DNA from 4 places in the Pseudomonas sp. 24 E 13 genome. Region 1 is predicted to be linked to each of the others. Evidence: predicted binding sites of a transcription regulator. Region 1 holds the regulator's gene; each other region holds the start of a gene.
The links. The regulator FliA, encoded in region 1, starts transcription of late flagellar genes. The targets are predictions, from matches to a motif close to CTAAAGTTTNNNNNNNNNNNGCCGNTAA.
Positions count from the first base shown of each region.

Region 2: a site for FliA is predicted at 2,141-2,168, ahead of BFP90_RS22425 (methyl-accepting chemotaxis protein). Genes of this name have one in related genera too.
Region 3: a site for FliA is predicted at 2,733-2,760, ahead of flgM (flagellar biosynthesis anti-sigma factor FlgM). Genes of this name have one in related genera too.
Region 4: a site for FliA is predicted at 3,137-3,164, ahead of BFP90_RS10980 (methyl-accepting chemotaxis protein). Genes of this name have one in related genera too.

Region 1 covers NZ_CVTO01000027.1:5,894-11,500, forward strand. Annotated here, with positions in the region: gene flhA (flagellar biosynthesis protein FlhA) at 1-1,107, shown strand, start outside; gene flhF (flagellar biosynthesis protein FlhF) at 1,120-2,436, shown strand; gene fleN (flagellar synthesis regulator FleN) at 2,542-3,375, shown strand; gene fliA (RNA polymerase sigma factor FliA) at 3,372-4,112, shown strand; gene BFP90_RS01030 (chemotaxis response regulator CheY) at 4,280-4,654, shown strand; gene BFP90_RS01035 (protein phosphatase CheZ) at 4,673-5,461, shown strand; partial or broken gene BFP90_RS01040 (Hpt domain-containing protein) at 5,473-5,607, shown strand, end outside.
Region 2 covers NZ_CVTO01000150.1:199,253-204,859, reverse strand. Annotated here, with positions in the region: partial or broken gene BFP90_RS29325 (transcriptional regulator FeaR) at 127-231, opposite strand; gene BFP90_RS22425 (methyl-accepting chemotaxis protein) at 451-2,076, opposite strand; gene BFP90_RS22420 (acyl-CoA dehydrogenase family protein) at 2,401-3,591, opposite strand; gene BFP90_RS22415 (flavin reductase) at 3,851-4,378, shown strand; gene BFP90_RS22410 (LysR family transcriptional regulator) at 4,435-5,376, opposite strand; gene BFP90_RS22405 (cytochrome b) at 5,377-5,607, opposite strand, start outside.
Region 3 covers NZ_CVTO01000076.1:663-6,269, reverse strand. Annotated here, with positions in the region: gene cheR (protein-glutamate O-methyltransferase CheR) at 13-840, opposite strand; gene BFP90_RS04035 (chemotaxis protein CheV) at 884-1,816, opposite strand; gene flgA (flagellar basal body P-ring formation chaperone FlgA) at 1,892-2,656, shown strand; gene flgM (flagellar biosynthesis anti-sigma factor FlgM) at 2,798-3,118, shown strand; gene BFP90_RS04020 (flagellar protein FlgN) at 3,167-3,637, shown strand; gene BFP90_RS04015 (flagellar brake protein) at 3,733-4,482, shown strand; gene BFP90_RS04010 (MFS transporter) at 4,540-5,607, opposite strand, start outside.
Region 4 covers NZ_CVTO01000110.1:29,988-35,594, forward strand. Annotated here, with positions in the region: gene BFP90_RS27300 (IS66-like element accessory protein TnpA) at 1-211, shown strand, start outside; gene tnpB (IS66 family insertion sequence element accessory protein TnpB) at 247-489, shown strand; partial or broken gene BFP90_RS10960 (IS66 family transposase) at 371-1,264, shown strand; gene BFP90_RS10965 (GNAT family N-acetyltransferase) at 1,318-1,839, shown strand; partial or broken gene BFP90_RS29155 (hypothetical protein) at 2,310-2,798, opposite strand; gene BFP90_RS10975 (hypothetical protein) at 2,795-3,004, opposite strand; gene BFP90_RS10980 (methyl-accepting chemotaxis protein) at 3,340-5,256, shown strand.

The DNA of each region.
Region 1 (5,607 bases):
ATCGCGCGCCAGCAGGAGTTGCTGCCATCCCCGACCCGCGCCCAGGAAACCAAGGAGTTGGGCTGGGACGACGTGACCCCGATCGACATGATCGGCCTGGAAGTCGGCTACCGCCTGATTCCGCTGGTGGACCGCAACCAGGGCGGCCAGCTGCTGGCGCGGATCAAGGGTGTGCGCAAGAAGCTGTCCCAGGACCTGGGCTTCCTGATGCCCACCGTGCATATCCGCGACAACCTCGACCTGGCCCCCAGCGCCTATCGCCTGACCTTGATGGGCGTGATCCTGGCCGAAGCCGAGATCTACCCCGACCGCGAACTTGCGATCAACCCGGGGCAGGTGTTCGGTACGCTCAACGGCATTACCGCCAAAGATCCGGCTTTCGGCCTGGAAGCGGTGTGGATCGAAGTCAGCCAGCGCAGCCAGGCGCAATCGCTGGGTTACACCGTGGTCGACGCCAGCACCGTGGTCGCCACCCACCTCAACCAGATTCTCTACAAGCACTCCCACGAGCTGATCGGCCACGAGGAAGTCCAGCAATTGATGGGTTTGCTGGCCAAGGCCTCGCCGAAACTGGCCGAAGAGCTGGTGCCGGGCGTGCTGTCGCTGTCGCAGTTGCTCAAGGTGCTGCAAGCCTTGCTCGCCGAACAAGTGCCGGTACGGGACATTCGCAGCATTGCCGAGGCCATCGCCAACAACGCCGCCAAGAGTCAAGATACTGCCGCGCTGGTGGCTGCGGTGCGCGTCGGTTTGTCCCGCGCAATCGTGCAAAGCATTGTAGGCGTTGAGTCTGAGCTGCCTGTTATCACCTTGGAGCCAAGGTTGGAACAGATATTGCTCAATAGTATTCAGAAGGCAGGGCAAGGCCAGGAAGAAGGGGTTTTGCTGGAGCCAAGCATGGCTGAAAAGCTGCAGCGTTCGTTGATCGAAGCCGCGCAGCGCCAGGAAATGCAGGGCCAGCCGGTGATTCTGCTGGTGGCCGGTCCGGTCCGCGCGATGTTGTCGCGCTTTGGACGCCTGGCAGTACCGAATTTGCACGTGTTGGCTTACCAGGAAATTCCTGACAATAAGCAAGTGACTATCGTCGCGACAGTAGGGCCCAACGGCTGAGGGTAGTGGGTTATGCAAGTAAAGCGTTTTTTCGCCGCCGATATGCGTCAGGCCATGAAGTTGGTCCGCGATGAGCTGGGCGCCGATGCCGCGATTATCGGTAACCGCCGTATTGCCGGCGGTGTCGAGCTGACGGCTGCCCTGGATTACACCCCCCAGGCCCTGGCCCCGCGCGTGCCGAACATGGAGCTTGAAGACGAGCTGCGCAAGACCGCTTCGCGCATCGTCTCGGCCCAGGCCGAATTGAGCATGCGCGGCGACAGCGACGCCACCACCAATCGCCAGTTGTTCGCCGGCCTGCCGCTGACCGCTTCCGAGCCGCTGGTGGAACCTACGTTCGTCGAACCGCCACGTCCCGCCGCGCCAGCCCCGGCCGCCGCAGTCGATCAGCGTGTGTTCGATTCGATGCGCTTTGAACTCAACGGCCTGCGCGAGCTGCTCGAAGTGCAACTCGGCTCTTTGGCCTGGACGCAACTGCAAGGCAGCAAGCCGCAGCAGGCCAACCTGTGGCGTCGCCTGCAACGCATCGGCCTGTCCGGCCCGTTGTCCCGTGACCTGCTGGCGCTGACTGCCGAAGTCGAAGAACCACGCCAAGCCTGGCGCATGCTGCTGGCGCACCTGGCGCGCATGATCGCCACCCCGGAGATCGAACCCCTGGAAGAGGGCGGGGTGATCGCCATGGTCGGTCCTGCCGGCATGGGCAAGACCACCACCCTGGCCAAGCTGGCCGCCCGTTATGTACTCAAGTACGGCGCGCAGAACATCGCGCTGGTGAGCATGGACAGTTATCGCATCGGCGCCCAGGAACAGCTCAAGACCCTGGGCCGCATCCTCAATGTGCCGGTGACCCACGTCGACCCGGGCCAGTCCCTGGCCAACGCCCTCGACCCGCTGCTGCGCAAGCGCGTGGTGTTGATCGATACCGCCGGCCTGCAAGCCAGCGACCCGGCCCTGCGCATGCAGCTCGAAAGCCTGGCCGGGCGTGGCATCAAGTCGAAAAATTACCTGGTGCTTGCAACCACCAGCCAGAAACAGGTTCTTACCGCTGCCTACCACAGCTATAAGCGCTGCGGCCTGGCCGGTTGTATCCTGACCAAACTGGATGAAACCGCCAGCCTGGGCGAAGTGCTGAGCCTGGCAATCAGTCATGAACTACCGGTCGCCTACCTGACCGACGGGCCGCGGATTCCGGATGATTTGCATCTGCCGCGCCGTCATCAGTTGGTCAGCCGTGCTGTCAGCGTGCAAATGCAAGACGAGCCTAGCGAGGAAGCGATGGCTGATATGTTCGCCGACCTTTATCACAACCCGGCAAAACGGGTGGGATGAGGCAGGATGAACACCGTGAAATGTACCTACATCGATGGTCTGCAAGCGATACACGCGGCCAAGCCATGTAGCCTGCGTCTAAGCAAGACAAGGTAAAGAAATAAAATGGGCAGCATGCATCCCGTACAGGTGATCGCGGTGACCGGCGGCAAAGGTGGCGTCGGCAAAACTAACGTGTCAGTGAATTTGTCCCTGGCCCTGGCAGAGCTTGGCCGTCGCGTCATGCTGCTGGATGCTGACCTGGGCCTGGCCAACGTGGACGTTCTGTTGGGGCTGACCCCCAAACACACGCTGGCCGATGTGATCGAAGGCCGCTGTGAGCTGCGCGACGTGCTGCTGCAGGGGCCCGGTGGGATCCGCATCGTGCCGGCCGCCTCCGGCACCCAGAGCATGGTGCACTTGAGTCCGGCGCAGCATGCCGGCCTGATCCAGGCCTTCAGCGATATCGGCGACAACCTTGACGTGCTGGTGATCGACACCGCCGCCGGGATCGGCGAGTCGGTGGTCAGCTTTGTCCGCGCAGCGCAAGAAGTACTGCTGGTGGTGTGCGACGAGCCCACCTCGATTACCGATGCCTACGCCCTGATCAAACTGCTCAACCGTGACTACGGCATGAACCGCTTTCGCGTGCTGGCCAACATGGCCCAGAGCCCGCAGGAAGGGCGTAACCTGTTCGCCAAGTTGACCAAGGTCACGGATCGTTTCCTCGATGTGGCTTTACAATACGTCGGCGCCGTTCCCTACGACGAGTGTGTGCGCAAGGCCGTGCAAAAGCAGCGTGCGGTCTACGAAGCGTTCCCTCGTTCGAAGTGCGCACTGGCATTCAAGGCCATTGCCCAGAAGGTCGATACCTGGCCGTTGCCTGCCAACCCTCGGGGGCATCTGGAGTTTTTCGTCGAGCGACTGGTGCATCAGACGAGCGCGGGACCTGTGCTATGACATCAAGCGGCTACAACCTTTACAAAAAGTCGGCACGTGACAGCCAGGGCGAATTGATCGAGCGCTATGCGCCCCTGGTCAAGCGCATTGCCTATCACCTGCTGGCGCGCCTGCCTGCCAGCGTGCAGGTTGAAGACCTGATCCAGGCCGGCATGATCGGCCTGCTCGAAGTGTCGACCAAATATGACGCGAGCAAGGGCGCGAGTTTCGAGACGTATGCGGGTATCCGTATCCGTGGCGCGATGCTCGATGAGGTGCGTAAAGGGGACTGGGCGCCGCGTTCGGTACACCGCAATACGCGCATGGTCAGTGACGCAATTCGCGCAATTGAAGCAAAAACCGGTCGTGACGCTAAAGATCATGAAGTTGCGGCCGAACTCCAATTGAGTCTCGACGATTATTACGGGATTTTGAACGATACCTTGGGCAGCCGCCTGTTCAGTTTCGACGACCTGTTACAGGACGGCGAACACGAAGGGCTGCACGAGGACGGCGCGAGTGCGCATATGGAACCGTCGCGCGATCTGGAAGATGAGCGTTTCCAGGGAGCATTGGCGGACGCCATTGCCAATCTGCCGGAGCGTGAGCGCCTGGTGCTGGCGCTGTACTACGACGAAGAGCTGAACCTCAAGGAAATCGGTGAGGTCCTGGGGGTCAGCGAATCGCGTGTCAGCCAGTTGCATAGCCAGTGCGCGGCCCGCTTGCGGGGGCGGTTGGGAGAGTGGCGCGCGCGCTGACAGGCAGTGTGGGGACACTGCAGATGCTACCGCGAAGGTTTCGGCCTTCGCGGATTCGCTCCGTGGTGCCCTGGGCAGTCCTTTTTGTGTAACGCCTGTTGATTGAAGTGGCGCGTCCAGGTGCTGGGCGCGTTTAAGACTGCTTGGAGGTCGAATTGGACAAGAACATGAAAATCCTCATCGTTGATGACTTCTCAACGATGCGGCGGATCATAAAAAACCTGTTGCGTGACCTTGGGTTCACTAACACGGTCGAGGCGGATGACGGCATTACGGCGATTCCGATCCTCAACAGCGGCAGCATCGACTTTCTGGTAACCGACTGGAACATGCCGGGCATGACCGGTATCGATTTGCTGCGCCATGTGCGCGCCGATGAAAAACTGCGCAGCCTGCCGGTGTTGATGGTGACCGCCGAAGCCAAGCGTGAACAGATCATCGAAGCCGCCCAAGCCGGGGTCAACGGTTACGTGGTCAAGCCATTCACAGCATTGGCCTTGAAAGAGAAGATCGAAAAAATCTTCGAACGCATCCACGGCTAATGCCATCGCGGGGGAGCTATGGAGCATAAAGAAACAACACTGGGCGACTTTGAGTCGACCCTGAAAAAGCATGCTCACCAGTTGGTCGACAGCCTGGAAAAAGGCCATTTCGCCGACGCGGTGCAGTTGATCCATGAGCTTAACCAGACCCGTGACCGCGGCCTGTACCAGGAAGTGGGCAAGCTCACACGCGAGCTGCACAGTGCGATCGTCAATTTCCAGATTGACCCGCGCATGCCCCAGGCCGAAGAGATTTCGCAGATCACCGATGCCACTGAACGCTTGTCCTATGTGGTCAGGCTGACCGAGGCGGCGGCCAACCGCACCATGGACCTGGTGGAAAACGCCACGCCCCTGGTCAACGGCATGGCCAGCGAAGCCCACGCCCTGAGCGTGGACTGGGGCCGCTTCATGCGCCGCGAAGTGGGGGCTGAAGAGTTCCGTGAGCTGGCGCGTCGCGTCGACGGTTTTCTGTCGCGCAGCGAGCAGGAAAACCGCACGGTGGCCAGCAACCTCAACGATATTCTGCTGGCCCAGGATTACCAGGACCTCACAGGCCAGGTGATCAAGCGGGTGACCCAACTGGTCACCGAAGTGGAAAGCAACCTGCTCAAACTGGTGCTCATGGCCGGTCAGGTCGACCGTTTTGCCGGCATCGAACATGACCGCGAAGCGATCCTCTCGGAAAAAGATCCACAAAAACATCTCGCCAAGGGTGAAGGTCCGCAGATTCATGCCGATAAACGTGAAGACGTCGTATCCGGTCAAGATGACGTAGACGATTTGCTGTCCAGTTTAGGCTTCTAAGGAGCACCCACATGAGCTTCGGCGCCGATGAAGAAATCCTTCAGGATTTCCTTGTAGAGGCCGGCGAAATTTTAGAGCAACTGTCCGAACAACTGGTCGAGCTGGAAAGCCGCCCGGATGATGCGAACCTGCTCAATGCAATTTTT
Region 2 (5,607 bases), on a different contig from region 1:
GGGGCCAGGCATCATCGCCAGCGCTCCGCGCAAGGCATGCGCACGTAAGTGTTTTAGGCTTCAGTTCAAAGTGTTTTTTTCAAGAAGCGGCTGAAAATGAGCGGGATTTCTGAAACATTATTTTTAAGCGATCAAGGTAAGCGACTCAGTTCGCAGAAACGGGTTGGCCAAATCGATCACGCTGCGTTCGAGCCTAGTGCGCTGGATGTATCGACAGACGCTGTCACCTTGCGCACCAGCGATGGGAAAGCTGAGAGGGTGGCCATGTTGGCCCGCACGCCAACGGAACACTTAGCGCCAATGGCCGTAACTGTGTGGACGGAATCAGGGTTCAAATTGAACTCCGTGAGAGCCAGACTTGCCTGCGAACTAGGCGCCTTGGTATATCAGGCAAACCGCGTCATCGCTCTCGCGGGCAAGCCTGCTCCAACAGATGGCCCCCAATACCTCTTACAAGCGAAACCTCGACACCATGCTGTTCAGGTCTACCGCCAGGCGGGTCAACTCGCCGCTGGCGGCGCTCGTCTGGGCGGCGCCGTTGGAAGATTGCGTCGACAGGTCCCGGATGTTGACCAAGTTGCGGTCCACTTCACGGGCGACTGCAGCCTGTTCTTCCGCAGCGGCGGCGATGACCAGGTTACGCTCGTTGATCTCGATCACTGCGGTGTTGATGGTTTCCAACGCCAGGCCTGCGCCTTTCGCGATGTTCAGGGTAGATTCAGCACGGTCAGTGCTGTTACGCATTGAACTGACTGCTTTTTGGGTACCGCCTTGAATTCTGCCAACCATGCGTTCAATTTCGCTGGTGGACTGTTGAGTGCGATGGGCCAAAGCGCGTACTTCATCGGCGACAACCGCGAAGCCGCGACCGGCTTCACCGGCCCTGGCCGCTTCGATAGCTGCGTTCAGCGCCAGCAGGTTGGTCTGATCCGCCAAGCCACGAATCACGTCCAGAACCTTGCCGATGTCGCGGGACTCTTCCGCAAGATTACCAATCAGATCGGCGGTGCTTTGCACATCCCCGCTCATGCGTTCGATAGCGTTGACGGTTTCGTGAACCAGATCCCGGCCATCGCCTGCTGACGCCGTCGCGTTTTTTGACGCCTCGGAAGTGCTCACTGCGTTACGCGCCACTTCTTCGACGGCGCTGGTCATTTCGTTGACTGCAGTCGCAGCTTGCTCTATTTCGTTGTCCTGCTGCGCAAGGCCACGGGCGCTTTCATCGGTAACTGCGTTCAGCTCCTCGGCAGCGGAAGCCAGTTGTGTTGCGGATCCGGAAATACGCATCAAGGTATCGCGCAGTTTCTCTTGCATCTTTTGCATGGCGAGCAGCAACCGGCCCGCTTCGTCAGTGCCATCAACCTTTATCGGTCGGGTCAGATTACCTTCGGCGATGGTTTCAGCCGCTTCAAGTGCCAACGCTATCGGTTGGGTGATGCTCTTGGTCAGCATCCAGGCAAACAGCATAGTCAGTAGCGAGGCAATAATGAGGAGGCCGACAACCCAGTTGAACGCAGAGCTGTACTGGTCAGCAGCGGATTGATTGATGATAGCCAGCTGGGCGTTATTGAAGTCAGTAAGCTTATTCAACGCTACGTTGATCTGCTCAGCGTTAGCCGCAGATTCGGCGTTCAGCACGCGCGTTAGCTCCTGCAGATCGCCAGCCCGACTGAGGGTAACAAGGCGCGTTTCAATTTTGCGATATTCACCCATCAGCCGCATATAGTCGTTGTAGTCGGATTGCTCTACAGGAGATGAAATCAGTTTGGCGTATGCTGCCTGCGACTTGTTAAGTTGTTGGTTTTGTTCCTCAAGTAATTCGATGGTCCTGTTCTGAATATTCGGTTCGCGATCAGTCAACAGCCGATGCGATAAAACCCGCATACGGACGCCCGTCACCGTGAGAGCATTCAGGGTCTGAAAGCTAGGGACGCCATTTATCGCGATATCGTCGCCAGCTGCTCGGATCTTGCTCATCTGAGACAAGGCGAAGAGGCCGAGAATCAGCATGAGCGCGCCTATCAGGGAGAACCCCAGAAATGCGCGCGGAGCAATGTTAATTGTTCTTATTGTCATGGTTTTCCCAGATCGTGGAATGTGCTCCCCGCAAGCAGCGGCGGATGGCCCAGCGCATAAGTTTTTATCGGTCGCTTGATGACACACTTGAGCGAAAACAGCTGTGTGCCGCATATTAAAACTGATATTGCCCACTCACCAACTTGCAGACATCGACTGATGGTGGCCCGATGCAGCCCGATGGCGACAATCTTCAACCCAAACGACCTGGACGCGACGTTCGTTCAGTTGGTAGAGACGCGCTAACAAGGTTGCATATTTCTCTTGCAGAATCAGTTCTAGAGGCTGCAGCAGCGTGGTAGAAGATGCTGTGCATAATGGTACTCAAGGATAGGGGATGGTCGGTTCGATGCCGGCGAACACCGCGCCAGCGCCGTCGTAAGTCGCTTCGCCGAGGAAAGCATGCTGTGTCACCACCATGGAGTCGCGTACGATCCATTGCAGACGATTGTCATTGAAGATGGCTGCAGTCCCCGCCAGTCGATAAGCCTTCATGACTACGTCCGCTCCGGTATGAGCGGCATGGGTGGCGCTGAGGCGTAATAAGTTAGTCTGCTGCAGGGTCACCGCATTACCGGCGATGAGCGAAGCCCATACAGCTTCGGCGGATTCGTAGAAAAACGCCTGGGCGCTTCGCAGCATCGCCTCTGCCTTACCCAGTTCGCTGCGATAATAAGCTCGATCACCCAAGCGCGGGGCACCGGTGACAGTCTTGGTGCTGCCCGACATTGCGATCACCAAGTCCAGTGCTGCGCGTGCCAGCCCAAGGTTAACGGCGGCGTGAACTTGCGCCTGGTAGGAAACGGACGGGTAATGATAGAGGGGCTCGTCAATTGTGGAGGCACTGCCCCGCACGAAAGTCCACTCGCGTTGGATGTTCTTTTGGTGCAATTTGAGGTCATGGCTCCCCGTCCCTTGCATCCCGACAACATTCCAGTTGTCGACGATCTGCACTTCGCTTGCCGGGAACACAGCGGTCAGCGGTTTGCCTGCCGTCGGTCCTCCACCGTTGGCCGATGTGCCACCTATGCCTACACCAATCCAGTTGGCGCCTTTGCACCCACTAGCAAACCGCCAGTGCCCGCTGACTTCCCAGCCATTTTCAGTCTCTTTGGCGGGTTGTAGAGGGTAAAGGCCGCCAGCATAGACCTGGTCTGGCCCGTTGGCATAAATCAACGCTTGGGTTGCCGGGGGGAGTGCCGCCAGGTAGATGTTGGCTGAGCCGAACGCGGTCACCCAACCGACCGAACCGTCGGCTTCGGAAACCCGCTCTACGATGCGTAGGAACTCGGCTGGAGGCAGCGCATCGCCACCGAAACATTTGGGAGTACTGGCGCGGAAGATACCCACTGCTTTCATTTTTTCGATCATGTCTAAAGGGACATGGGAGCGTTGGTTAAACTCGCTGCGACGCTCGGCAATCTCCGCAATCACATCATCCAGGGAAACCGCCTTGATGCTGATTGGAGCGCCTTTACGTGTGTCACGATAATCGAAATTGTTTTTGCTGTTCATGTTTATTGTTCTCTGGCTAGGGTGTTTGCATACACGTTCAGAATGCGTGGACTGATAAGAAAAAATCAAATTCGAAATATGAATAAGGTAAATAATCCGTGGGAATTAACTGTCGTGCCATGCGCCTCTAAAGGGGAGGGCGTTTAAGTGCGACGGCTATTCCTGCTGTCAATAGTGCGTATGAGTAAAGCGAATTTGACCGAATGAACAATCCCTCTCAACATGGATTCACCAAGTCAATAATTAACAGGTGAAGGTTATGGTTAGCGATCAATCAAAACAACATTTCCGGCAAGCGCTGTCATTGTTGTCTGCGGCGGTGAATATCATTACTACCGATGGCCCCCATGGTCGCTTCGGATTAACTGCGAGTGCGGTCTGTTCGGTCACTGATACGCCCCCAACATTATTGGTTTGCATCAACCGTAACAGTTCAATTCATGAAGCGTTGCTGGGCAACAGGGCGTTGTGCGTAAATATACTGACCGGTGATCTGGAGGGTGTTGCGCGACAGTTTGCTGGTATGACCGACCTGCCGCCTGCTGAACGTTTTGCCGGCCAGGATTGGCGGACAGGCTCCTCGGGCCTACCGGTGTTGAACGACGCCCTAGCAAGCCTCGAAGGAAACATAGTAGATATCAAGGAAGTCGGATCGCATTCGGTATTATTTGTAGAAATTAACCAAATTCAGGTCCGTGAAGAGGGGGAGAGTCTGATTTACTTTGGGAGAAACTTTCACCGTCTGGGGCGGGCTGCAGCCGTCAACGTACAGACGTCGGCATCCTGAATAATTGCAGTTCCCCATTCGTGGGTTACAGGGTTTATAAAGAATGCTCGCACGCCTCATTTCATATGAACTCCAGTATGGCTGCCGGAGGCAAACAGACTAATGATTAACCGGCGCAGCCAGGTTATCCCGGCATCCGATAGGAAACGGCTATGGCAATAAAGTCCCACCGAGATAGGTGGCAATTCGATGGGCAGACTCAGCAGCCGATAGCGCTGGTCGTGGTTTAGCTGCATGGCAATGGCACGCGGCAGAATCAATGCCAGATCAGTGTTGGCAACGATTTTCGGGGCAATCGTGAAGTTAGGCACTTTCAGAGCGATTTCGCGAGCAATGCCGGCCTTTCCGAATGCTGCATCGGCGGTTACGCCATGGCCGGTAATATTGCTCGAAACGTCAACATAGCGCAGGGCGAGTATGTCCTGAACGCTCAATTCATCTTCCTGAAAAGGATGGCCGTCGCGCAACAGACAAATGAATTCGTCGTCTAGCAAGTTTTCGTGGATGCACTCTTCACCAAGCTCTACCAGATAGCCTATCGCGATATCTATATCACCTTTGCGCAATGCCATAGCCAGTTGCTCTATAGGCATTTGACGCACATCCAGGCGTACTTTCGGCGCCTCGCGCGCTAGCACTTCCATCACCGTCGGTAGCACATAAAGTTGCGACATATCCGACATGGAGATGCGAAAAGTACGATCCGCTGTTTTCGGTTCAAAGTTCGAAAACATCATTAATGCGCTTTGAATAATAATCAGCGCATGTTCAATGGGGCCGTGCAGGCGAATAGCTGCGTCAGTCGGCTCCATCGACGTTGCTGTTCGTACGAACAGCGGATCGTCAAACACATCGCGTAGTCGACGCAGTGCGTGACTGACGGCGGGCTGGCTGAGGTGTAGGCGTTCGGCCGCGATTGTCAGGCTGCGGTATTCCCAAATAGCCACAAAAGTCCTGAGAAGATTCAGATCGATCGTGGCCATGTTGATGTGCGTCATTTATTTACCACGAGCCTTACGCGTGATGCTGGAAAAGACGCCGTCGCGGTATATCCAAGCATGTATCAGCGCTGCGCAAAGATGTCCTAACACAAGCAGAAACAGAACCCAGGCGAATAACCCATGTGCGGCCCGAAACCAAGCGTAAAGCGCGGAGCTGACAGGAGCAATGGGTGGAAGGTTCCAGCCCGCGAACATGGTGACAGGCCAATTTCCGGCAGAGAGCGTGGC
Region 3 (5,607 bases), on a different contig from region 1:
GGGTAAACGTTGTTATTTGGCCTGGTAGATGATTCCCGGGCTGCACTGCACCATCTGGTAGTGATCCGGCAAGCCGTTCAAGGCTTCCGACGCGCCAAGGAATAGATACCCGCCGCGCTTGAGCGTGCCATGAATGCGCAAGAGGATGTCCTTCTTCACTTCGGCCGAGAAGTAGATCAGCACGTTGCGACAGAACACCATGTCGAACTTGCCCAGGCTGGCGTAGCTGTCGAGCAAGTTGAACGAGCGGAACTCGACGCGGTTCTTGATCGGCGCCTTGATCGCCCAGCGCCCTGCCCCCTTCGGGTCAAAATAGCGCTGCAAACGTTCCTGGGACAGGCCTCGGCCCAGGGCCAGGCTGTCGTACTCACCGGTCTTGCAGTTGGTGAGCATGCTGCCGGAGAGGTCCGTCGCCACAATTTGCGCGCCGGCTTTCAACTGGCCCATGTTGGTCCGCTCGAACTCGTCGATGGTCATGGAGATCGAATAAGGTTCCTGTCCCGAGGAGCATGCCGCCGACCAGATGCGCAGGCGCTGGCCCGGGCTGGCCTTGATGGCTTCGGGCAGCACTTTGTTCTTGAGCACCTCAAAGGGGTAGGTATCGCGAAACCATAAGGTTTCGTTGGTGGTCATGGCATCGACCACCATCTCCTTGAGCCCGCTGCGCGGCTGCCCCTGGATACGCTGGACCAGCTCACCCAGGGATTTGATGCCCTGCTGTTCCATCAGCTTGTTGAGACGGCTGGATACCAGGTACTGCTTGTTTTCACCGAGCAATATGCCACAGGCTTTTTCCAGGAAGACCCGGAACTGTTCGAAATCCAAATTACCCGTAGACAATGGTACCGCCTCTTAAATCGTGTGACCGCCAGGAGAAATGCCCCTAGCCGTGATCTGCTGCCTTGATCCGGTCGACTACCCGGGATGCGAGGTCATCAGGCCGGAATTTGGCCAGGAAGTCATCTGCACCGACCTTCTTGACCATGGCCTGATTGAATACCCCCGACAACGAAGTATGCAGGATGATGTGCAATTTTTGCATGCGTGGATCGTTGCGTATTTCAGCCGTGAGGGTGTATCCGTCCATTTCCGGCATTTCAATGTCGGAAATCATCATCAGGAACTCTTCTTCCGGCTTCTTGCCCTCGTCCACCAACTTGCGCAGGTAATCCAAGGCTTGGCGCCCATCATTAAGGGCTACGACCTCGACGCCAACGGTTTGCAGGCAACGCGTGACCTGCTTGCGCGCGACAGAGGAGTCGTCCACGGTCAACACGCGCAGGGATACCGCCTTGTGTGCCGTCTCGGCATCCACGACCCCGACGGAAATCGTTTCCGAGGTGGGCGCAACCTCGGCGAGGATTTTCTCCACGTCGATGATCTCGACCAACTGGTTATCCACCCGCGTCACCGCCGTGAGGTAATGATCGCGCCCGGTGCCCTTGGGCGGCGGATGAATCTCTTCCCAGTTCATGTTGACGATACGTTCCACCGAGCGCACCAGAAACCCCTGGGTCTTGGTGTTGTACTCGGTAATGATCACGAACGGGCTCTCGCGGTCCTGCAAACCAGAGGACCCGGTGGCCATTGCCAAGTCAAGAATGGGGATGGTCGCGCCACGTATATTGGCAACGCCACACACCACCGGACTGGACTTGGGCATGATCGTCAGCTTGGGACACTGCAGCACTTCGCGCACTTTAAACACGTTGATCCCGTACAGCTGCTTGCCGTCCAGGCGAAAAAGCAACAACTCCAGGCGATTCTGCCCTACCAGCTGTGTGCGCTGGTTTACTGAATCCATTACACCTGCCATGCCCAGACTCCTAAATCCCAGAGGTACGATGCGTACCCAACACTAAACGGCACGAGCTTTGCTATTTGGTTGGCTATGGATATTAAAACGACAGTTTCCCGACGCGCTTGCCGCCCAAAGTATCGCAGATTGCTCTGCGCCGCGATGGCGCTGCTTGTCTGGGGCGTGGGCGTCACCGCTCGCGCCGACAACGTCACCCTGCCTGATCTCCTTATCGGCGTCACCCAGGGCTTTCTTGAATACACTGTAGAAGATTATCTGGAGACCACCCAGACACCGGGGCGCTATGAGATCCAGGTCAATCAGTTGGACCCGCGCCTGCGCATGCCGATGTGTGACAAGGAATTGACAGCCACCCTGGAAAGCCCGGCCCAGCCCATTGGCCGTGTCACCGTAAAAGTACGCTGTGAAGGCGCCTCACCCTGGACGGTGTTTGTACCGGCTCAAGTCAAATTGTTCCGCGACGTCGTCGTGGTGGCACGGCCGTTGAAGCGCACCGGCATCATTGGCGATGACGACGTTGCACTGCGTGAACGGGATATCAGCCTGATCAACCAGGGTTACCTGACCTCCCTGGACCAGGCGATCGGGCAGCGCCTCACCCGACCAGTGGTCACCGACCAAGTGATTACCCTGGTTCACCTGGAGCAGGCTGAAGTCATTCGTAAAGGTGACCAGGTCGTGATTTCCGCCAGCAGCGGCGGGTTGAACGTAAAAATGCCGGGGGAAGCGCTGTCCAACGGTGGCATGAGCGAACAGATTCGCGTCAAGAACCTCAACTCCAACCGCGTGATCAAGGCGCGAGTGACAGCTCCGGGCCAAGTCGAGGTGGCGTTATAGATGACTGGTACGGGGCGCCAGGTTTTCCTACACTGTGCATAGAGTGCTCCGTGCGGAGATTTATTGTCATTCGCGCCTAAAGTTTGTCCGGGTATTGCCGAAAACATGGCAAGCGTCCAAATACCCAGAGGTTTTTTGATCATGGTCATTGATTTCAGCCGTTTAAATAACACCCCGACGACGTCAGGCACTACGCGTACTGCCGGCAAGGAAAACGTAGAAGCCAAGTCCCAGCCCCTGCCGGCCAAGGCAGAGCAGGCGAGTGCGAGCCAGAGTGGGGAGTCGGTTCACCTGAGTAATGAGGCTCAGCAGTTGCAGAAGGTCACTGACTCGCTGCGCGATCAACCGGTTGTCAATAAAGCCCGCGTGGCCGAGTTGAAACAGGCTATCGCCGATGGCAGTTACACAGTCGACAGCAACCGTGTAGCCAGCAAGCTGCTTAACTTCGAAGCCGAGCGCTAGGCAAAGGCCTGCGCTGGGCTTCTGGACGCTTAAAACCCAAGGCCAGCCATGCACCACGACGAACATTTGCTTCAACTGATCATTGATGATCTGGCGCCGACGCAACAACTGCTCGAGCTGCTAAAAGAAGAGTCCCTGGCCCTGTATGGCCGGGATATGCCTTTGCTCGAAGAAATACTCGCGCGCAAACAATCGCTGATTGTGCTGCTCGAACAGCACGGCACGAAGCGCAGCGAGATCCTCAACAGCCTGGGCCTGCCCGCCGATCACGACGGCCTGGCACAGTTGGCAAGCCATTCCTCGGTCGGCGATCAGTTGCTGACGCAAAGCAAAGCGCTCAATCACCTGCTCACCCAGTGCCAGGAAGCCAATCTGCTCAACGGCCAGTCGATTCAGCTACAGCAAGCCACCACGGCCAATCAGTTACGTATTCTTCACGGCGGCGAGCCCCCGGCCCTGTATAACGCCCAGGGGTCCACTTCACGCCTGGTCAAGCCAAGCACCCGCAGCCAAGCCTGACAGCGGTTCAAAGCGCGGCCTATCCAAGGTGCGCTACATACTGGCAAAATGCCGGTTCTTGCGTGTAGTCGTATTTTCCTGGAGATGGAACAACCGTGTTCAACGCCCTTAATGCGGAAGATGCACCGCAGCCACCCAAGGTTCTTACCACACCTTTGGAAATCGCCAGCACGCTGCGGATGCTCCAGGAAAGCCATGATCCATTGATCATCACTTTCCACGAACGCAGCCAACGCTTCCAAAGCTACCTTGTGGACATCGACCGGGACAGCAAGACGCTGGTGCTGGACGAAATGATTCCGCGTGACGGTGAACGTCACCTCGAAAATGGCGAACCCTTCCGCGTCGAAGGTTTTCATGACGGTGTCCGGGTCGCCTGGGAGAGTAACGGCACGCTGAGCATCAGCGAGAAGGATGGTCACCGTATCTACAGTGGCAGCATGCCCGGTGAGGTGGTCTATCATCAGCGTCGCAATGCATTTCGCGCGGCACTGAAATTGGCGCAGTTGGTCAATATCGAATTGGGCGGCGAAAAGCTCAAGGCTCCGGTCAACGGCAAGTTGCTGGACATTTCCGCCACTGGATGCAAATTGCGCTTTGAAGGCGACATCGCCGAACGCCTGCAACTGGGGCAGGTCTACGACCGCTTCATCGCCGCGCTGCCATTCGGCAACATGACTACCGCTGTCGAGTTGCGTTACCTGCATTTCGAAGACAGGATCAACACCACGTTTGCCGGCGTGCGCTTTCATAACATGAGCGGTTTGGTGCAGCGCCAGGTAGAACGCTTTGTGTATCAGCTGCAGCGTGAAGCTCGACGCTTCGACAAGGACGACGACTTTTAAGCCTCGAACGCTGAAGTGAAAACGGGCAGATCCTGATAGGGTCTGCCCGTTTTCCGTTCAGGGGCGCGCTCTGCTCAAGTCGTGGGGATGGTCTTCCGAGTCTGTCGACTCAGGCGCTACCTCGACAGCCGGCTCGTCGACGACAGGTTCTGGGTCCGGTTCAGGAACAGTGGCCTGCATCTGCTCTTGCACCACCTGTTCATCTACCCGCGGGTCAAGGGCTGCCACCAACGGCGAGCTGGACATACTGTCAGGCATCGCCACGTGATGCAGCGGCGCATCGTCTACCTGATGCAAGTTGGTCACCGCCTTCGGCCGTATGCGCCATACCAGGATCAACGCGCAGAGGCTGAAAAACGCGTACAGCATCTGGCTGCCGAACAGCTTCATCACCACACCTGCCAGAAGCGGGCCGATACTGGCGCCCACTCCGTAAGTCACCAGCAACATGGCCGTCAGCGAGACCCGGCGATCACCTTCTACGTGGTCGTTGGAAAAAGCCACGGCCAACGGGTACAGACAAAACTGCACAAGTGAACAAAAGAAGCCCGCTACGAACAGCACTTCCAACGGAACCTGAGTCATGATCGCCAAGGGCAATGCCGCCACTGCCAGACACAAGGCAAAGCAGCGGATCAGCAGCGCGCGGTCATAGCGGTCGGACAACCAGCCCAGCGGCCACTGCACGAGCAGTCCCGCAAAAATGCAGGAGCCCATGAACAGGCCGACTTGCTCGGTCGTCAACCCCTGCTGGGAGGCATAGAGCGGCGCCAGGCCATAGAACGAGCCCACGATCAGTCCAGCCCCCAGCACCGTGCTGAGGGACTGTGGCACGCGCTTGATAAAGAAACGCGGCTCCATCGGCGCCGGATGCAGCGGTGCGGGGTGAATACGTCGGGTCATGGCCACCGGCACCAGGCACAGGGCAAAGCACAGCGCGACCAGCATCAGCAGTTCAAGCCCCAGATGGGGATGCATGACCAGTATCAGCTGGCCCAGTACGAGACCGAGGTAGGAAGCGATCATATAGCCGCTGAACACTACGCCACGCTGCTTGGCCTCCGCCTGCTCATTGAGCCAGCTTTCAATGACCATGTACTGGCACATCATCCCCAGGCCCACGAT
Region 4 (5,607 bases), on a different contig from region 1:
CCATAAATGGATTCGGCTGCAATCGCAGAGAACTGTCATCCTGCAACCTGCCTTTATCCCCGTGGCCTTGCCGTCGTCAGCGCCACGATCGGACATCATTCCGTCCATGATCTGCCTCGAAATCCCACACCCACGCGGTACCGTAAAAGTGAACTGGCCAACAGAAAGCGCCGCTGCCTGCTCGACCTTTCTGCGAGACCTGTTGCGATGATCCGCATCGATGCCATCTGGCTCGCCACCGAGCCCATGGATATGCGCGCCGGAACTGAAACGGCGTTGGCCAGGGTGATCGCGGTGTTCGGTGCGGCGAGGCCGCACTGCGCTTATCTGTTTGCCAATCGCCGCGCTACCCGCATGAAAGTGCTGGTACATGGCCATACCGCGCTCGACACTGGCGCAGTGGGTGGGTCAAACCGGCGTGCAGCTCCAGCCCTTGGTCGATGCGCTGCGCGAAGTGGTGCTGGCTCAGCGCGTGGTTCACGCCGATGAAACGCCGGTACAAATGCTGGCGCCCGGCGAGAGGAAAACTCACCGCGCTTATGTCTGGGCCTACAGCACTACGCCGTTCTCGGCATTAAAGGCCGTGGTCTATGACTTCAGCCCCAGCCGTGCTGGCGAACATGCGCGTAATTTCTTGGGCACCTGGAACGGCAAGCTGGTCTGTGATGACTTTGCCGGCTACAAAGCCAGCTTTGAGCTGGGCATTACCGAGATCGGCTGCATGGCCCATGCACGCCGTAAGTTCTTTGACTTGCATGTAGCCAACAAAAGCCAATTGGCGGAGCAGGCGCTTCACTCGATTGGTGGGCTGTACGAAGTCGAGCGACACGCCAAGGAAATGAGCGATGAAGACCGTTGGCGACTACGCCAGGAGACGGCGGTGCCCATTGCTGAAAAACTGCATGAGTGGATGCTGGCGCAACGAGAACTTGTCCCAGAGGGCTCGGCTACGGCCAAGGCCCTGGATTACAGCCTTAAACGCTGGTTAGCGCTGACGCGCTACCTGGGGTATGGTGCTGTGCCCATCGACAACAATCAGATCGAGAACTTGATCCGGCCGTGGGCGCTTGGGCGGTCGAACTGGTTGTTTGCTGGGTCGCTGCGCAGCGGCAAAAGGGCGGCGGCGATCATGAGCTTGATCCAGTCTGCGCGGGTCAATGGGCATGATCCGTATGCTTATTTGAAAAACGTTCTCACGCGTCTACCGACGCAGCGGGCAAGTGAAATTGACAAATTGCTGCCGCATAGGTGGCAGCCGATCTAGCTACTTACGCGGGGTCTGATGCTCGTGTGTATGCAAATATACCGGTGAGAAATATGATTAATATTCGTGAAGCTACTAAAGCCGACCTAGATGTTCTACGTGAAATCGGCTGTGAGACCTACCAAGAGCATTTTTCGGACATCTGGTCTCTCTCCGGCATGCAAGACTTTCTTAATCAAGACTTTTCCCCTAACTCGCTCGGCAAATCACTCGAATCCTCCGCTTGCCATTTGTGGCTTATAGCTTCAGACGAAAGCGATAGGGTCGTAGGCTTTTCCAAAGTTAACTGGTCAACGCCTGCGCCTTTAACTGGTGAATTGGGTGCGGAGCTTCAAAAAATTTACTTTCTCAAATCCGAAGCAGGACGAGGATATGGGAAACAACTCCTGCACTTCATTTGCAGCCGAGCGAGAGAGCGCGGAGAACGCATGCTGTGGCTTGACGTACTCAAGACCAACTCAAATGCGCGGCGATTCTATGAGGGTTTCGGTTTCCAAGAAATCGGTGAAATCCCTTTCAAAACTGACTTGTTTGAAATCGGAATGGTAGCAATGGCATGTGAACTTTCCCGATAGGCATATTCGATGACCTTCCTGTCGGTAGGCCGTCATAAACGAAAACGTGGAAAAAGCCAGATGACTTTACCGGACACTTACCAAAGATCGTCGTTCTGAAGCAGATTTAACAGGGCGCGATGGGCTTACAATCGTCAGCTACGACAGGATTATGGATCTGACAGGTGTGCCTCGGTCGGCCATCAGCCCGGCCATTACTCTTTTGTTGGAGATGAATCTCATATCCTTCCGCTCAGGCAGCTTCACCGTCTCGGACGATCAGGACTTTGACCGGACTAATCGCTATTTGATTAAGGGGCTGGGGTTGCGCTGGGTGCCACTGACAGAACCTCAATCGAATAGCCAACTAACTGTAAGTCCTGCAAGTCAGGGCGGGTGATTGTCCTTGCCACACCCCCTCCTTCACTCACCATCGGCGACCGGAAATCAGCTTGAAGCAATGTGTAAGAGGGCTGCTGGCGATGCCTGGTTTACCTGCAAATAGAACGGCTCGTTTGCGAGTTTAACCAGATTTCAGCTTTCTCCGATTTTGCACGATGGCAGATCTTCGGCATCTCATTAGTAATAAGGTCTACCAACCGTTTTATCATTTGACGCCGGAAACCACTCGTCAATTTCAACGCTGCAATGTTTCGTTCCGCTGAGTGCCCCATTTCGCAATCATGTCGGCTACGGCTCGGTAGTGATCAGCCATAAAGAGTTTTCGCCCCCCCTTCCGACCAACCACGCTGAAACAGTTGGTCAGTTACGCCCGCATCGCCAAAAAAGTCGGTGGTATCTGGATAATGAATGTCCGCCAACGATACCTTGACGACCCCAGCCTCCCGGTCGAAATACGACAGAAAATGCCACCCGCCCGTCGTGCTTTCAGGATGTGAAAAATTGATCGCAGCTTTGCCGGTAATGTAGTGCTCACGTGACACACGCTTGAGATCAAAATCAAATAGTGGCTGCCTCATGGGAGCTTGCTGAGACGCGCTAAGCCTTGTTTTATGTGGCCCGCGTTCTCGCCAATTGTGTAGAGCGCGCCACGAACGTTGTCGCCGATTTCGGCATATCCCTGGGCTTCCACCTGGAGGGTCAGCTCCATGAGCGCCGCTTCGAGAGCGAGTTGGTTTTGGTACATCCTTTCCAAAACATCTGACAGCGAGTATTCACCGGGCATCTACATGGACTCCTTGACTACGACCCAGCATAGCTCAGAGAGGAGTCAGCAAGTGTCTTACGGGTAGCTCCCGGTGCTCAGCAACTTTGAACTAATCATGACGACCATGCCCCTAATCCTGTGCAGATACAGGTAAAGCTTTGCTGGTTTCAGCCGAAACATTCCGAACGGAGAAAAAACTGGCTACGGCAGGCTACTACTGAACCATCCTGGGCTCTATCAGACGTCGACTTCATAGAACGTTCGCCTTGGATAGCTTTAAACAACATCTTCAAGCCCTGAGGCCTGCCATGCTTAGAAATGCTCCTTTGAGTACAAAGCTACTGCTTATTTTGATGTTTCCCCTGTTGGGCTTTCTGGTCTTCGCCGGGATTTTTGTAGCTGACAAACGAGAGACACTGAGCGAGATGAACCGAGCGGTCACCGCTACCGGCACCGCGCAGAAACTCAGTGACGTAGTAACCACTATCCAGCGTGAGCGCGGCGCAAGCGGCGTGTTTCTGGGCAGCGGTGGTAAGACGATGCAGGACAAGTTGAAAGTCTTACGCCAAGAAACCGACCGTGCGGTGAGCGCGATGCATGCGCAATCGACCGAGGGTCTTATCGCGCCTGACAAGATGCTGCGCGCAATTGATGGTTTGGCCGGACTGCGTCAGCAGGTGGACACGCTCGCAATCAATAACGGCGAGTCCGGCACCCGATTCACCGATCTTATCAAAAATTTGATCGGCTTCTCTTACTCACTGGAAACCAGCATTGAGGATCCGGAAATCCTGCGTGGGCTGAGTTCACTCAATCAGTTCGTAGACATGAAAGAGCGCTCTGGTCGAGAGCGTGTACTGCTTGGCCTGGCATTCAACCAAAACCGTTTTGATGCGCCGCTGTTGTCACGTTTCAGCCGCAACATGGGCGAGTTCTCCGGCTATTTCGAGGCCTTTCAACGCTGGGCTCCTGCCGTGTTCAAAAATAAGCTGGATGCGGTTCTACAACAGCCCGCATCCGTCGATGTAGCTCGCCTGCAAAAACTCGGATTTGATACGCCTCTAGGCGATCCGCTTAATATCAAACCCGAAGACTGGTTCAACCTTTCCACCAGCCGTATCGACATGATGGCTCAGGTCGAGGCTGAACTGGGCCAGACGGTCGTGAGCCTAGCCAATGTCGCGCGTACCGATGCCCAGCGCAGTCTGTATGTCGCAATAGCCACCGTCATTCTGATTTTGATTGCGGTGCTGTGGCTCGCTTCGGTGATTATTCGCAATATCAAAATCGCTGTGGTCGACGTGAACCGCACCCTTATTTCGCTATCCACGCGTGACCTAACTGCCAGAACCCGTTACACCGGCAGAGACGAGTTTGGCGAGATCTCGCGTAACCTGGATAACATGGCCATACAGATCGGTGAAGTGATCCGTGAGATCGGGAGTGCCACGGCGCAGGTCGCGACCGCCGCCGAGCAGTCTTCGGCTGTGGCCCTGCAAACTAGCAATAACGTCGTCCAGCAGCGTCAAGGCACCGATCAGGTGGTCACTGCCATCAGCGAGATGAGCGCCACGGTCAAAGACGTGGCGCGCAGCACCACCGACGCCGCAGAGATGTCGCAGCGCGTTAATGCCAGCACTATGCAGGGCAAGGCTGAAATCGAGAACACCATCAGCTTGATCAAAGGGCTTGAGGTTCAGGCCGAACAAACATCCCGAATCATTGAGGAGCTCAAGGGTGAAAGCTATTCCATCTCCTCGGTTTTGGATGTGATTCGTGGTGTAGCAGAGCAAACCAATCTGCTAGCTTTGAACGCTGCCATTGAGGCTGCCCGTGCCGGTGAGCAGGGTCGTGGATTTGCCGTGGTCGCCGATGAGGTGCGGAATCTGGCCAAAAAGACTCAGGATTCCACCGTCAGTATCCAGAAGATGATCGCCAATCTGCAATCCGGCTCCGACCGTGCCGCCACTTCCATGCAGGAAACTCTAGGGAAGGCTCAAGAAGGCGCGAGCAACGTAGTGCGCGCAGGGGAGTTGCTAGAAGAAATAGCCGAGGGCATCGCGACCATCAGCGACAGCAACATACAGGTCGCCTCGGCGGCAGAACAACAGAGTCAGGTTGCCGAGGAGATCCACCGCAACGTAAACGACATCAACACTCTGGTTATCCAGGTCAGCGCCGGTGCTGAACAAACCGCCGTCACCAGCCGCGAGTTAGCCCGCTTGGCCGAGCAACAGCAGGGGCTGGTGGGACGGTTCAAGGTGAACTGAGTTACAAGTTTTTTTACCGGATGCTCAAATGCCCGAGAGAATGACTTTCGGGTATTTGAGGATTGGTAGGTGAGAGGGTGACGCGCCTATAAGGGCTACTTTGCTCAACGCGATAAACGAGGCTTTTCATGACGCCGGATGAGGTCAGGCCATGGATTATCAGCCGTCCTACGGCTTTCTGAAGGACTGCTTATACCGTTCTGAGTCATACAAGGTGACTTTGGCAGACGCTTACGAACGGAGTATCTCAAAAACACAATAACTGATAGCCGCCGGAGATGGCCGTTCCCGCAGCTAAGACTTGTTTCTTTCGCTTCAGCAGCTCAAGCATTCATCAGGCGTCGATGTGCA